2 regions of the Tardiphaga sp. 619_E2_N8_4 genome follow, and region 1 is predicted to be linked to the other one. Evidence: riboswitches for the same ligand, from Rfam matches in the RefSeq annotation. Region 1 holds a riboswitch; the other holds the start of a gene.
The links. A riboswitch is a leader RNA that binds a small molecule or an ion and turns the genes downstream of it on or off. The one in region 1 is predicted to bind cobalamin.
Positions count from the first base shown of each region.

Region 2: another riboswitch for cobalamin. It lies ahead of AB8A23_RS28290 (ribonucleoside-diphosphate reductase subunit alpha); the one in region 1 lies ahead of AB8A23_RS14000 (TonB-dependent receptor plug domain-containing protein).

Region 1 covers NZ_JBPWQJ010000001.1:2,933,403-2,941,344, reverse strand. The annotation lists gene AB8A23_RS14010 (O-acetylhomoserine aminocarboxypropyltransferase) at 1-849, shown strand, start outside; gene AB8A23_RS14005 (alpha/beta fold hydrolase) at 853-1,641, shown strand; cobalamin riboswitch at 1,688-1,891, shown strand; gene AB8A23_RS14000 (TonB-dependent receptor plug domain-containing protein) at 1,924-3,879, shown strand; gene AB8A23_RS13995 (FecCD family ABC transporter permease) at 3,873-4,898, shown strand; gene AB8A23_RS13990 (ABC transporter ATP-binding protein) at 4,895-5,677, shown strand; gene cobD (threonine-phosphate decarboxylase CobD) at 5,690-6,676, opposite strand; gene AB8A23_RS13980 (ABC transporter substrate-binding protein) at 6,743-7,549, shown strand; gene cbiB (adenosylcobinamide-phosphate synthase CbiB) at 7,549-7,942, shown strand, end outside.
Region 2 covers NZ_JBPWQJ010000001.1:5,954,358-5,962,299, reverse strand. The annotation lists gene AB8A23_RS28295 (ribonucleotide-diphosphate reductase subunit beta) at 1-479, opposite strand, end outside; gene AB8A23_RS28290 (ribonucleoside-diphosphate reductase subunit alpha) at 626-3,556, opposite strand; cobalamin riboswitch at 3,676-3,890, opposite strand; gene AB8A23_RS28285 (hypothetical protein) at 4,080-4,265, shown strand; gene AB8A23_RS28280 (GlxA family transcriptional regulator) at 4,272-5,237, opposite strand; gene AB8A23_RS28275 (HD domain-containing protein) at 5,404-6,045, shown strand; gene AB8A23_RS28270 (glycosyltransferase family 87 protein) at 6,017-7,213, opposite strand; gene ftsH (ATP-dependent zinc metalloprotease FtsH) at 7,379-7,942, opposite strand, start outside.

The DNA of each region.
Region 1 (7,942 bases):
ACGAAACTGGTGATCGGCGAAACCATCGGCAATCCCGGCCTCGAAGTGCTCGACATTCCCGCCGTTGCCGACATTGCCCACGCCGCGAAGATCCCGCTGCTGATCGACAACACCTTCGCGACGCCGTTCCTGTCGCGGCCGATCGAGCTTGGCGCCGATATCGTGATGAACTCCGCAACCAAATGGATCGGCGGCCATGGCATCGCTATCGGCGGCGTCATTATCGATGGCGGCCGCTTCGACTGGCACGCCTCCGGCAAGTTCCCGCAATTGACCGAACCCTATGCCGGCTATCACGGCATCGTCTTCGACGAACAGTTCGGCACTGCCGCCTTCATCATGCGTGCCCGTACGGAAGGATTGCGCGATTTCGGCGCGTGTCTCTCGCCGACCAATGCCTTCCAGCTGCTGCAGGGCGTCGAGACGCTAGGCATTCGCATGGAGCGCCACATGGCCAATACCCATGCGGTGCTCGCAGCGCTCACGGCCAACAAGGCCGTCGACTGGGTACTGCATCCGTCGCTGGAGAACCATCCGGATTACGAACTCGCAAAACGCTTGCTACCGCGCGGCGCCGGCTCCATCGTTTCCTTCGGCATCAAGGGCGGCCGCAATGCCGGGCGCAAATTCATCGAGGCGCTCAAGCTGACCAGTCACCTCGCCAATGTCGGCGACGCCAAGACACTGGTCATTCATCCCGGCAGCACCACGCATCAGCAGATGGACGCCGAGCAGCTCAAGGCCGCCGGCATCGGCGAGGAGCTGATCCGTCTCTCCATCGGCATCGAAGCCGCCGATGACATCATCGATGACCTCGCGCAGGCGCTGCGCGTCTCGCAGAAGGGCTGAGCGATGCAACTCACCGTCAACGGTCACGAGACCTATATCGCGAATGGTGGCCGCACGTTCGATCCATCCCTCCCAGTCGTTGTGATGATCCATGGTGCCGGCTTCGATCACTCGACCTGGGCGCTGCATACGCGCTGGTTCGCGCATCATGGCTTCGCCGTACTAGCGCCGGATCTGCCCGGCCATGGTCGCTCGAAAGGTGAAGCGCTCACGACCATCGCCGATCTCGCCGACTGGACCGCAGCATTGATCGATGCAGCGGGCGCAATGACGGCGCGGCTGATCGGCCATTCCATGGGCTCGCTGATTGCGCTGGAGACCGCAGCGCGGCATCCCGGTAAAGTCACGCGCCTCGACCTGATGGGCACGGCAGGGACGATGACCGTCGGCCCGGATCTGTTGAAGGATGCCGAAGCCAATCAGCATTCCGCTATCGATATGGTGTCGATCTGGGGGCTCGGCTTTCGCGCCGAACTCGGCGGCAGCCTCGCGCCGGGGTTGTGGATGCATAGCGGTGCGCAGCGCGTGCTCGAAGCCACAAAGCCGGGCGTGTTGTTCGCCGATCTCAACGCCTGCAATACATACCAGAATGCGCTGACTGCTGCAGGCCAGCTTGATATCCCGGTCACGCTCATCCTCGGCGAGCGGGACATGATGACTCCCGCCAAGGCCGGCAAGACCCTGGCCGCCGCATTGAAAAACGCCCGCACGGTGATTCTGCCCGGCACTGGCCACATGATGATGGTCGAGCGCCCCGACGACGTGCTCGCCGCGCTACAGCACGAGCAATAGAGTCCACAACGCGGTGATGGCTGTTGCACCGCGCGGCGCGCTGTGCTTCCTGTCTGTCGTTATCGGTGCCTCCGCGAGGAGGTGAAACGGGAATGCGGTGCGGGGAAATATCCCCTATGCCGCGGCTGCCCCCGCAACTGTAAGCGGCCATTCCGGGTCCACAAAGCCACTGAATTTGCATCGCAGATTCGGGAAGGCGGACCGGGAGACCACCGCGAGCCAGGAGACCGGCCGGTAACGAGTTTCACACTCGTTCGACGGTGGGTCGACGGAAGGGGTTAAATGACTATCCGGAATTTGGCCGCAGGCACTGCGGCCGTTGTTGTTCTGTCCTGCTCTCACAGTGCTGCGCATGCGCAGTCCAGTGCCGAGCAGCTCTCCGAAATCGTAGTGACGGCGGACAGAGCACCCGAACAGCTCAATCGCACTGGCAGTTCGATTAGCGTGGTGTCAGGCGAAACCATTGCGACCAGCAATCCCGGCTCGCTGGTCGATGCGCTGCGCACCGTGCCTGGCCTCGATATCAGCGAAAATGGCGGCCCCGGCGGCACCGCGAATGTGCGCCTGCGCGGCGGCAATACCGGCCAGACCCTGGTGATGATCGACGGCATCCGCGTCAACGATCCCACGGCTGCATCGGGCGACTTCGAATTCGCCATGTTCACGCCCTCCGCCATCGAGCGCATCGAGGTCCTGAAGGGGCCACAGAGCGCGCTCTATGGCTCAGACGCCATGAGCGGCGTGGTCAACATCATCACCAAGAAGGGCTCCGGTCCTGCGCAGGTCAATGTCCGCACGGAAGCCGGCAGCTATGGCACCGTCATGACGCAGGGATCGCTGACCGGATCCAACGGTCCGTGGTCCTATGCCTTCACCGGCGGCGGTCAGCACAGCAACGGTTTCTCGCGTTACGGTTATCGTATCCCTGCCCTCGAAGCACGTTTTCCGAATCTCGAAAACGACAGCTTCGATCGCGTCGGCGGCTCGGCGCGCATCGGCTACGATGCAGGCGAAGGCATCCGGCTTGAGTCAGGCATCGTCCATTCGTTCACGCGCTCGGCCTATGATGCAGCAACGGGAACGCTTCCGGATACGCCGTCAGCGGCGACGCGTCTGCTGCAAACCGTCTATGGACGCGTCGGCATCGATTCATTCGGTGGCATTCTGACTCACAATGTCACCGTGTCGAATACGCACACCGAGCGGATGTTTGACGACGTCAGCTATCGCACCAACAGGTTGCCGGCAAACACCACCGAGAAAATCTCCGATTATGTCGGCAACAGTCTCGGCGCCGAATATCAGGCGACCCTGAAGCTCGGCGCATTCGGCTCCCTCGTCTATGGTGCCAAGACACAGACCGAGACCGCGCAGACCTACAGCACGAATATCTCGCCTGTTGCCGGCCCATTGACGCCGCTGCTAGCCAAACAGCAGGACACCAACTCGATCTTCGCTTTGTGGTCTGTGCCGATCGGTGAACGGCTCAACGTCACGCTCGGCGGCCGGGTCGATGACGTCGTCGACGTTGCCCGCTTCGAGACCTGGCGCGCTACGGCTGCCTACAACATTACAGAAACCGGCACCAAATTCCGCGCCAGCGCTGGCACCGGCGCAAAAGCGCCGACGCTGTTTCAGCTTTACGACACGACCTACGGCAGCAGAAACCTGACGCCGGAAACCAATTTCGGCTATGACGCGGGTATCGACCAGAGCCTCTTCAACGGCCGCGTCGTGCTGTCGGTCACAGGCTTTTCCACCGATTACAGCAATCTGATCAACTTTGTCTCCGATGCGTCCCGCCCGCTCGGCTATTACGTCAACGTCGCCCGCGCCGAGACCAGCGGTCTCGAAGTCGGCGGCAATGTCGATGTCATTCCGGGCTGGGTGAAATTCAACGTAGCCTACACTTACCTTCACGCACAGGATCTCAGCACCGACACCGTGCTGGCACGTCGTCCCAAGAACTTCGCCCGCTTCGCACTCACGATCACGCCCACCGACAAGTGGATGATCGAGCCGCGTGTCACCACGGTGTCGAAGCGCTTCAGCAGTGCCAATCAGGTCGGTCAGGTGGATGCCTATACCCGCGTCGACCTCTATACCGAGTACAAGATCGATGCGAACTGGAAGGTCTTCGCCCGCGGCGAGAACATCCTGAATGAGCATTATCAGGAAGTGCTGAACTTCGGCACCACGGGGCCTGCGGCTTACGCAGGCTTCAACGCCACATGGTGAGCATAGCGCCAGCAGCACGGCGCCGGACGATCGCGACCATCGCGCTCGTCGGCCTCGTCACGCTGCTGGCACTGGGCTCGCTCGGCACGGGACCTGTCAAACTCTTGCCGCTGACGGTGCTCGATGCACTGTTCGGCGGCGGCAGCGACGTGCATCAGATCATCGTGCGTGAAATCCGCCTGCCCCGCGCGATTCTCGCACTTGCCATCGGCGCGATCCTCGGCCTGTCCGGTGCCGCGCTGCAGGGCTTGCTGCGCAATCCCCTCGCCTCGCCGTCGCTGTTCGGCGCGCCGCAATCCGCGGCCTTCGGTGCGGTGCTGATGATCTCGCTCGGTTTGGCCGATGTCCGCTCATGGGCGCTGCCTGTTGCCGGCATCACGATGGCGTTCCTGTCGGTGTTCGTGCTGCTCGGCATCGCCGGCCGCAATGCGGGTCTGCTGTTGCTGATCCTCGCGGGGCTTGCGATCTCAAGTCTCGCAGGTGCTGCGACGGCGCTGGTGATGAACCTGTCGCCCAATCCCTTCGCCGCACTTGAGATCGCCTTCTGGTTGCTCGGCTCGCTGGAAGACCGTAGCTTCCGTCACGTCACCCTGGCGCTTCCGTTCATTGTCGCTGGCGCAATTATCCTGATGAGTCAGCGCTCGGCCTTTCGTGCATTGAGCCTCGGCGAAGAAACCGCACAGAGCCTCGGTGTCCATGTGAGCCGCCTGCGCCTGCTGGTGATCCTCGGCGTCGCGCTCGGCGTTGGCGGCGCTGTCGCGGTCACCGGCACGATCGGCTTCATCGGCCTTATCGCGCCACATCTGATGCGCCCGATCATCGGCCATGATCCCGCGCGACTACTAATTCCGAGCGCGCTGACCGGCTCGGCGCTGTTGCTCGCCGCCGATATCGCCGTGCGCATCATTCCATCGACCACAGACATCAAGGTCGGCGTCCTGACATCGATCATCGGTGTGCCATTCTTCCTCTATCTCATCATGCGCGAGCGGCGCGCTCTGGGCGGAGGCGTCGCATGACCGATCAGGCGCTGCTGACCGCGAGCAATCTGAGCGTCACGCTCTCCGGGCGCGAGGTGCTGCACGATGTCTCGCTCTCGCTACACCGACAGCACCTCGTCGCCCTGGTCGGCCCGAACGGCGCCGGGAAGACGACGCTGCTGCGCGCACTGGCAGGATTGCAATCGTCCACCGGCGCTATCCATGTCGCGGGCCATACACTGGCGTCCTTGTCGCTACGCGAGCGCGCAAAGCGCTTTGGCTATCTGCCGCAAGGTCATGTCGTGCATTGGCCGCTCGACGTAAAGGACGTCGTCGCTCTTGGCCGCTATCCACATGGCGCGACCGATCCGGCGCGGCTGACATCATCGGACAAGGCTGCGGTCGAGCGCGCAATGCTGGCAACGGACATCGTCGCCTTTGCCGATCGGCGTGTGACCGAACTCTCCGGCGGCGAACGCAGCCGCGTCGCGCTCGCCCGCGTCCTCGCTGTCGAGGCGCCGATCGTGCTGGCGGATGAGCCGACCGCATCGCTCGATCCGCGTTACCAGATCGACGTCATGAAGAACCTCCGCGATGTCGCCGACAGCGGCGTGCTGGTGATCGTGGTGACGCACGATCTCGGCCTCGCCGCGCGCTTCGCCGATACGGTGCTGGTGATGTCCGACGGGCGCCTCGCTGCGCAGGGCGCGCCGCGACAGGCGCTGTCCGATGACATCGTCGCCGATGTCTTTCGTATCAGCACCTATCGCGCCGAACACCGGAACGAAACGATTATCCTGCCCTGGGCGGGAGTCTGAGCGATGTGGCGGCTATTTCGCCAGCGCAGCAGCAAGCCGGCTCAGAGCAGCCGTATCGGGCGGCAGGCCGAAGCGCAGCAGCTCATGGCTCCAGTCGAAGTGGCGGCACCAGATCTGCTCCCGGGCCAATGCGGCATGCCATTTCAGGGCGTCGACATGTCGCGCCAACCTGTACAGCGGCGTGCCGCCGACAATCTCGAAACCGGCATAGGCCAACACGTTGTCGAGCTTGATGCTCTGCGCGACCAGCGCGACGCGAGTCTGCGTGGCCCAGCGCTCGTCGCGCAAAGCGGCCGCACCTATGTACAGTGCCGGACCGGAACAGGCCCATGGGCCCATAGCAGTCGCGATGCGCTGCGCGATCAGCGGCGCCGCAAGCGCGAAACCGAGACGCAGACCCGCAAGGCCGTAGAATTTTCCGAAGGAGCGCAGGATCACCACTGGCAGTGTCGCGCACAGGCCGACTGCGCCGATCGCGGGATCGACATCGGCGAAGGCCTCATCGATCACCAGCCAGCCTCCGCGCCGTTGCAGGATCGCCGCAACATCGGCGAGTTCATCGCGCTTGGCGATCCGCCCATCGGGATTGTTGGGATTGACGATCACCAGATGCCTGGCATGATCCGGCAGCGCGCTAAGGCTGCCGATCACTCCAACCTCATGTCCACCGGCACGCCAAGCCGCGACATGCTCGTTATAGGTCGGCCCGACAATGGCAACGGCGCTGGGCGCCGCGAGATGCGGCAGCCACTGGATCAGAGCCTGCGTACCGGCAGCAGCAACGACATCGACGTTATCGGGCACGTGGTAGGCGCTGCGCGCGGCGGACAACAGCGACTGTTCGTCGGCGCGCGTCGGCAAGCGTTCCCAAAGATAGCTCGGCAGGTTGGCAGGAATGGGCCACGGCCATGGATTGATCCCGGTCGAGAGATCGAGCCATTGGTTCGGCGCGCCGCCGAATTCAGCCATCGCCTGCGTGAGATCGCCACCATGTTTCATGGCTGTGTCATGCCATCATATTGGGCAAAGCGCGAGAGGCTTTGGCCGCTCGCGGCTACGGCACTCGTGCTTCTCGCATACGCGCCGCTGCAGGCCAGTGCAGCCGATCTGCCGCGCTTCGCCTCGATCAATCTGTGCACCGATCAACTGCTCGTCACCCTCGCCGATCCCGAGCAGATTTTGGGTCTCAGCCCCTATGCGCGCGATCCGTTTCGTTCGTGGGACAAGGACAAGGCGAAACTATTCCGCCTGCTGTCCGGTGAGGCCGAGGATGTGCTGGCGCTAAAGCCGGATGTCGTCGTTGCCGGCCGCTTCACCAAGCGCGCGACCCGCGAACTCCTGAAGGACAAGGGGTTGAAGGTCACCGAATTCGATCCTGCCCGCTCGCTCGACGACGTCAAGAAGCAGCTCCGCCAGATGGGCGCGCTGGTGAAGCATCCGGAGCGTGCTGAAGCCGAAATCGCGAAACTGGATACTGCAATCGCGCAGGCCCATGCCGCCGTACAGCGCAAGCCGTTGCGCGTGCTGGCGGTGTCGCGGCGCGGCTGGGTGTCCGGCGGCGAAAATCTGACCACATCGTTGCTATCAGCGGTCGGGCTGCGCAATGCCGGCGGCGAGCTCGGCCTCAAGGCTGGCGGCTTCGCCTCCTTGGAGGCCATCGTCACGCTGCGGCCCGATCTGCTGCTGGTCACCGACAATACTGATTTCGCCGAAGACGAAGGCCGCGCCTTCCTGCTGCATCCCGCACTGGAGACATTCTATCCGGCGTCGAAGCGACTGGTTCTGCCCGAGCGCCTCACCGCCTGCGGTGGCCCGACCATGGTGGAAGCACTCGACCGATTGACCACCGAAATCAACCGCGTGGCCCCCTGATGCTGGTGGATGGCGACGCGCTCCTCCTGGTGGTCGCGGCGCTGCTGCTCGATGCCGTGATCGGCGATCCCGACTGGCTGTGGCGCCGCGCACCACATCCCGTGGTCTGGATCGGCAACGGCATCGGCTGGCTGGAACACCGACTCAACCTCGAGAGCTGGTCGCGTCGGCAACGCAAGCTGGCCGGTGTCGTCACCGTCATCGCACTGGTTAGTGTCGCAATGCTTGTCGGCGGACTGCTCGCCGATCTCCTCAACGACAACTGGATCGGTTTCGGCGTCGAAGCCCTGATTGCCTCGACGCTGATCGCCCAACGCAGCCTGTATCAGCATGTGGCCCGCGTGCGCCGCGCTTTCACCGAGGGCGGATTGCCCGCAGCACGCCAGGCCGTCG
Region 2 (7,942 bases), 3.0 Mb from region 1:
AGGCTCTCGACGATGTACTGGAAGGTGTGCGTATGCACCGCCTCCTCGAACGACTGCCGCAGCAGATACTGCCGGCATTCCGGATTGGTCAGATGGCGATAGATTGCCAGCACGATATTGTTGGCGACGAGCGACTCCGACGCGGCGAAGAAGCCGAGATTTCGCTTGATCGCGCGGCGTTCGTCTTCGGTGAGGCCATCGCGCGACTTCCACAGCGCGATGTCAGCCTGCATGGAGACTTCGGTCGGCATCCAGTGATTGTTGCAGCCGGCGAGATACTTTTCCCACGCCCATTTGTATTTCAGCGGCAGCAGCTGATTGACGTCGGCGCGGCAGTTGATCATCCGCTTTTCGTCCACCGAGACACGGCCGCCGGAGCGGTCGATGGTGCCAAGGCCGGTGGCGTCGGTGGGAGATTGCGGGATCGGGATGAAGGCGGGGGTCTTGGGAGCGGATGAGGTATCGGACCAGTCGAGCATGGGGTGTTCCTTGCGTATTTGTTCGGCCCTCATGGTGAGGAGCCCGCTTCTTCAGCGGGCGTCTCGAACCACGAGCGTGGGGCCATCCTTCGAGACGCGGCCAAGAGGCCGCTCCTCAGGATGAGGTCAGTGTGTTTGGCGCACCCTTACTGGCACGCCTCGCATTCGGGGTTGTCGATCGAGCATGCCATCGCGACATTCAGCTCCGGCGCCGTGACGGAAGACTGAACGAGGATCGGCGCACCTGCTGTCTTCGCTGCTGCGCCTGTTGCCGACACCGCGTTGAGCTTCCCGTCGGTGCCCTTCAGCGTCGACTTCTCCACATGCGTCGCGCTGCGCGAGCGCAGGTAGTAGGTCGTCTTCAATCCCAGCGTCCAGGCCAGACGGTAAAGCTGATCGAGCTTCTTGCCGGATGGATTGGCGATGTAGAGATTGAGCGACTGCGCCTGATCGATCCACTTCTGCCGGCGCGACGCCGCCTCGATCAACCATGCGCTGTCGATCTCGAATGAAGTCGCATACAGCGCCTTGAGATCGTCGGGCACGCGATCGATCGATCCGACGCTGCCGTCGAAATATTTGAGGTCGGAGACCATCACCTCGTCCCACAGGCCCCTCTTTTTCAGATCGCGCACAAGGAAGGCGTTCACCACCGTGAAATCGCCCGACATGTTCGATTTCACATAGAGGTTCTGATAGGCCGGCTCGATCGACTGCGCGACGCCGCAAATGTTGGAAATCGTCGCCGTCGGCGCGATCGCCATCACGTTGGAATTGCGCATGCCCGTCGTCCTCACACGGTCACGCAGACTGCTCCAGTCGAGCGTCGTGGAGCGGTCCATCTGCACGCCACCGCGCGCCGCCGCAAGGATCTCGATGGAGTCGATCGGCAGGATGCCACGGCTCCACAGCGATCCGTCGAAGGACGGATAGCGGCCGCGCTCGGCGGCAAGATCCACCGATGCCGAGATCGAATGGAAGGCAATCGCCTCCATGCTGGTGTCGGCAAAGGCCACGGCCGCATCCGACGCCATCGCGATGCCCTGCGCCTGCAGTGCATCCTGGAAGCCCATCAGACCGAGACCGACCGGACGATGCTTGAGGTTCGAGCGGCGCGCTTCCGGGATGGTGTAGAAATTGATGTCGATGACATTGTCGAGCATCCGCATCGCCGTGGTCACGGTACGCTTGAGCTGCGCGTGGTCGAGACCATCCTTGCCGATATGATTGAGCAGGTTGACCGATCCGAGATTGCAGACGGCGACTTCGTCGTCCGACGTATTCAGCGTGATTTCCGTGCAGAGATTCGACGAGTGGATGACGCCGGCATGCTGCTGCGGCGAGCGCAGGTTGCAGGGATCCTTGAAGGTGATCCAGGGATGGCCGGTCTCGAACACCATGGTCAGCATGCGGCGCCACAAGTCAGTTGCGCGCACCTTCTTGAACACGCGGATCTCGCCGCGCGCAGCCTTCTCCTCATAGGCCGCATAGCGCTCGGCAAACGGCTTGCCATAGAGGTCGTGCAGCTCCGGCGTTTCGTCGGGCGAGAACAGCGTCCATTCGCCATCGGCCTCGACGCGCTGCATGAACAGGTCTGGCACCCAGTTGGCGGTGTTCATATCGTGCGTGCGGCGGCGGTCGTCTCCGGTGTTCTTGCGGAGATCGAGGAATTCTTCGATGTCGATGTGCCAGGTCTCGAGATAGGCGCAGACCGCGCCCTTGCGCTTGCCGCCCTGATTGACGGCGATGGCCGTATCGTTGGCGACCTTGAGGAATGGCACCACGCCCTGGCTCTCGCCATTGGTACCCTTGATATGCGCGCCGAGACCGCGCACGCGCGTCCAGTCATTGCCGAGACCGCCGGAATATTTCGCCAGCAGTGCGTTGTCCTTCACCGACTTGAAGATGCCGTCGAGATCGTCCGCCACCGTGGTGAGGAAGCAGGACGACAGCTGCGGCCGCTGCGTACCCGAATTGAACAACGTCGGCGTCGAGGCCATGAAGTCGAACGACGACAGCAGGTTGTAGAATTCGATGGCGCGGGCTTCGCGGTCGATCTCGCGCAGCGCGAGGCCCATGGCAACGCGCATGAAGAAGGCCTGCGGCAGTTCGATGCGATTGCCCTGCACATGCAGGAAGTAGCGGTCATAGAGCGTCTGCAATCCCAGGAACTGGAACTGAAGGTCCCCTTCCGGCTTTAGCGCGGCGGCTATGCGCTTGAGATCGAAGCGCGCGAGTTCGGGATCGAGCAGCTCGGCCGCAATGCCGGTCTTGATATAGGCGCCGAAATATTCGGCGTAGCGCGTGGTCATGTCGGCCTGCGACGCGTTGGTCGGAGAGCCGTGCACAAAGGACAGGACTTCGGTGCGCAGTTTGTCGAGCAGCAGGCGGGCGCTGACAAAGGTGTAGTTCGGCTCCTGCTCCACCAGCGTGCGCGCGGCCATGATGCCGGCCAGTGCCAACTCATCCAGCGTGATGCCGTCATAGAGATTGCGGCGGGTTTCCTCCAGCACCGGGGCGGCATCGACGCCATCAAGGCCGGCGCAGGCCTCGTTGACGATCAGCGCGAGACGCGCCGAATCGAGCGGGGCGCGGGTGCCGTTGGTGAGCGTGACATGCAGCACCGGTGCGGTGGAGACGAGCGCCGGCCTGGCGGCCAGTTCTTCGGCGCGAGTGCGAGCGCGCTCCTCGCGGTACAGCACATAGGCACGGGCCACCTTGTGGTGCTCGCTGCGCATCAGCGCCAGCTCGACCTGATCCTGGACGTCCTCGATATGGAAGGTGCGGCCTTCGCCGACGCGGCGCGTCAGTGCGGCCACGACTTCGCCGGTCAGTTGTTCCACCGCCTCATGGACGCGGCGCGAGGCCGCTGCCGTGTGGCCCTCGACCGCGAGGAAAGCCTTGGTCATGGCCACGGAAATCTTGCCCGCATCGAACGGCGACACCGTGCCGTTGCGTCGGATGATCTGCATCGACGGTTCGCGCGCAGGCGCAGCGAGCGTTTCCGGCGAGAGTTGAATCAGCGGCGCATGAGCCGCATCGCGTCCGTTAGACAAAACAGAAGATGAAGTAGGCATCGGCAAGACCCCGTGTGATGCATCAAGCAATGGGGGCTGGGGCCGAAAGGACGCTGCAAAATACACGGCGGAGATCCGCCGGCATTGCCTGCAAGCGACCGCTGGGACACCCCGCCCATGGACGTTCTGGTGTCGCGGCAGGTCTCCTGGCTCGCAGGTCAATGTCTGTTTCAGCCTTCCCGATGCTTGCGCATCAGTGACTTCAATCGAAACAGACTCACTGCTTACAGTTGCGGGGGCAGCGCCGGAATATGACGCAAAACAGCGTCTTTACCGGCTTCCCTCTTAGCCACCAAGTCTTGCGACAGGGCGGACCGTGACGTCTACATTTGGTGTGACCCGCGGTGAAGTGTCAAGCGAGCATTGGCGCCGAACGCAACAAATTCGGTAGGGCTGTTGGTTCAGTGGACAACCGCTTGCGTGGCGGAAACCGCGGGGTCGTTGGCGGTTTCTGCACGATGCGATTCGTTGCCGCCGAGCACCGCGAAGCGCAGAACATCGTGATCAACCGATGGAGGGTGCGATGCGCGACCTGATGACGACCACTGAAAGGATCAACTTCAACGATTTCGTGGAGCACGCAGGCGCGCTCACGGCGTTCGAGACGACGGAGCAGATCGCCCGGCGCCGCCTCGACGAGATGCTGAACGAAGCGCTGATGGACAGCTTTCCTGCGAGCGATCCGATTTCTTCGCTGCAACTCGCCTGAGCAGAATCAAACCGCTCGAAAGCTGGCCCGATACTGGCTGGGCGTCAGACCCAGCCGTCGCACGAAAACCTGACGCATATGTTCGGCGGTGGTGAAACCGGATTCATAAGCCACCACCTTGAGCGGCAGATCGCTGCCTTCGAGACGGTTACGCGCCGTGTCGATCCGGGCGCCTTCGACAAAATCCGCCGGCGTCATCTTTGTTTCCTGCTTGAATACCCGCGCAAAGGTGCGCGCACTCATGCCCGCAACCTCGGCCAGTTCATCCACGCTGTGCGCGTCACGCAGATGGGCCATCACATGCGCGTGGACCCGCGCGATCGGAGAATGCGGCTCGGCCGGCGGTACCAGATAGGGACTGAATTGCGACTGGCCACCCTGGCGCTGCGCCACCACAACCAGACGCTTGGCTACGGCCAGCGCGACATCCGCGCCATGATCTTCCTGGACCAGGGCAAGACCCAGATCGATGCCTGCGGTGACGCCGGCCGACGTCACCAGCGCGCCGTCACGACTATAGATGCGATCGAACTCCACATGCGCTTTGGGGAAACGCAACGCCAATAGCGGCGCATTCTGCCAGTGCGTCGTCACAGTCTTGTCGTCAAGCAGGCCGGCATGACCAAGCGCAAATGCCCCGGTGCACACCGAACCGTAGCGCCCCGCCTCGAGCGCCGCATTGGCCAGCCACTCTGTAAGCTGCGGGTCAGCCTCTGCCGTCGGCAGGCCAGGCCCGCCGGCCACCAGAACCAGATCCCAGGGTTTGTTCGCATCACTGAACGCCAGATCGGCAGATATCCGCAGACCGTTCGATGCACGCAGCGGCGCGCAGTCTGCAGCGACAAGTGTGATGTCGTAGCCGTCGCCCGGCGCGACGAAGCCATTGGCCTCCATGAACACATCAAGCGGACCGGCTACGTCCAGCGACTGGACGCCGGGGAATATCGCAAGAGCAACAGTCTTCATGGTGATGCTTCATTCCATCGATGGCAGCGAACCCAGGCGTTACGGAACAGATAGTCGCCTTCCGGCAGGAAATCACGGACGAATGGCAGCTTTGCAGGGCGCGGCGCGATTGTGAGGACACTGCCCGCCGGCGACAACGGGCGCATCACAACAACCCTGCAAGGAGCATCCCATGAGCAAAACGATTGCCGGCATCAAAGTCCCCGACAGCGCCCTCGCCGGCCAGGTCGATCAATTGGTGCGCGATACCGAAAGCGATCTTCTGTATCATCACTCCAATCGCGTTTTCCTGTTCGGCGCGCTCGCCGGGCAGCGCAAGGGTCTCAAGGTCGATTCCGAGTTACTTTATGTCGGCGCGATGTTTCACGACATGGGCCTGCAGGCGCCCTATGCGAGCAAGGATGAACGTTTCGAAGTCGATGGCGCAAATGCTGCCGCAGAATTTCTGCGCAGCCACAGGATCGATGAGCGCGACATCGACGATGTCTGGGACGCCATCGCGCTTCACACGACACCGGGCATTCCCAAGCACAAGCGGCCCGTGGTGGCGCTCGTCACGGCTGGTGTTGAGATGGACGTCTTGGGTCTGGAGTACGACGCCTTCACCGAACATCAGCGCCATGAGGTCTGTGCCTGCCATCCGCGCGGCCATGACTTCAAGAACGGGATCATCGATGCGTTCGCTGCGGGAACGATCCACAAGCCGGACACGACCTTCGGCAACGTCAAGGCTGACGTGCTCGACCTCCGCGACCCCACCTACAAGCGCGGGAATTTCTGCAGCATCATCCTGAACTCGGCGTGGAGCGAATAGACTCCCGCACGCGCATGGCGATCAACGCTGCCACCAGCAGCGTTGCGCCAAAGCCTGTGGGAGCGCCGAGGAACGGATAGGCGATCAGCAGCGCAGCAGCGAGACCGAGCACCGGCAGTTCGTGACGGCGAAAGCCTTCCGCGAGACCTATACGGGCGATGAAGCCGATAGAAATCGCAAGCACCATCACGTCGTACAGGAAAAGGTAGGGCGTCGTGAGCAAGGCGCCGACTGCCAGCGCAGCGGCTTTCAGTTCATAGCGCACGCTGCTGCGCCACAACGGCACCAGCACCGCTACGACGGCACCAATCATGATCCACTGGAACATCCAGGCCAGCGGCTCGCTGCCGTCGAAATAGCGCACCAGTGCAAAGATGCTCTGCATCTTGCCCCATGGCGCTCGGCCTTCGGTGAGGAAGGCCTGCGAGAACATCGGCATCCAGTGAATAAATGCCTGCCAGCTCTCGGTGCCGAAAGCGAGCCACGACACCGCGGCCAGCAGCACGGTAGTGATGCCTGCGCTGACAAACGCCTTCCATTGCGACGCTGCGATCAGCATCAGCGGAAACAGGAAACCATATTGCGGCTTGTAGCTGAGCAGACCCAGACAGATTCCCGACAGGATCGGCCGCGTCGGCAGCAGCACCAGCATGCCGCCGATCAGCGCCGCGGTCAGAAATCCATTCTGCCCGACAAGGCCGTTGGTCATCACCACCGGAAAAGCCGCAGCCAATAAAAGGCCGAAGGGACGACCGACGATCGCACGCATCGCCGCCAGATACGGCACTAAGCTGACCGCAGCCCAGCCGGCAAAAGCTACAGCATAAGGCAGCTTTGCGAGCAGTGCCGCGATGAACAGGAACGGCGGCGGATAGTGCCAGGCGAAATTGCCGGGATAGCTCTGACCGAGAACCGCAATCTGGACCTTTTTCTGGATGTCCCAGTCATAAGCCCAAGCCGGATGACCATCGAGCACCAATCGCCCGGCAGACCACACATTGACGAAATCGGTGGGCGAGCCGAGGCCGTCTTCATAGATCCAGCCGCGACCGTAGAAGGTCGGGAAGAAGGCGAGATGCAGCATCGTCAGGATCGTGCAGACGATCAGCAGCGCCGGCGGAATAGGGCCACGCTCGGGTGTCGAAGTCATGGTGAGCGGCGCTGGCATAGGGTCCCCAATGCGCATCAAGGGCGCCGGGCGACAGTGCCGATGGAAGTTTGAGGAAGGTTTAAGTGGGACGTGGTCCCCGCATCGGGCCTCGCTCCATTCGAGCTACAGATAACAAAAAACGCGGCCTTTCGGCCGCGTTTTGCATGTTTACGTGTGACGACTTTACGCCTGCGGCTGCGGCTCCAGGCCACCGTCCGGACGCGGGCGCGGCTTGCCAGCGGGCGGCACAGCCGAAGTGCGCGGACCCGACGGCTCCAGCACCGACTCGCGGTTCGGCTTCTTGCCGTTCAGCAAATCCGTGATCTCGTCGCCCGAGAGGGTTTCGAATTCGAGCAAGCCCTTGGCCAGCGTTTCGAGGTCATCGCGCTTCTCGGTGAGGATCTTGGTGGCTTCGTCATAGCCTTCGGCGACCAGACGCTTCACTTCGGAGTCGATCTTCTGCGCCGTGGATTCCGAGACCGCCTGGGTGCGGTTCATCTGCATGCCGAGGAAGACTTCATCGTTGTTCTCGCCATACGACACCGTACCGAGTTCTTCCGACAGGCCCCAGCGCGTCACCATCATGCGAGCCAGCCGCGTGGCCTGCTCGATATCGGAGGACGCACCCGAGGTGACCTTGTTGCGGCCGAAGATCAATTCTTCAGCAACGCGGCCACCCATCATGATGGCGAGGCGCGAGGTCATCTGCTCCAGGGACATCGACATCTTGTCGCGTTCCGGCAGCTG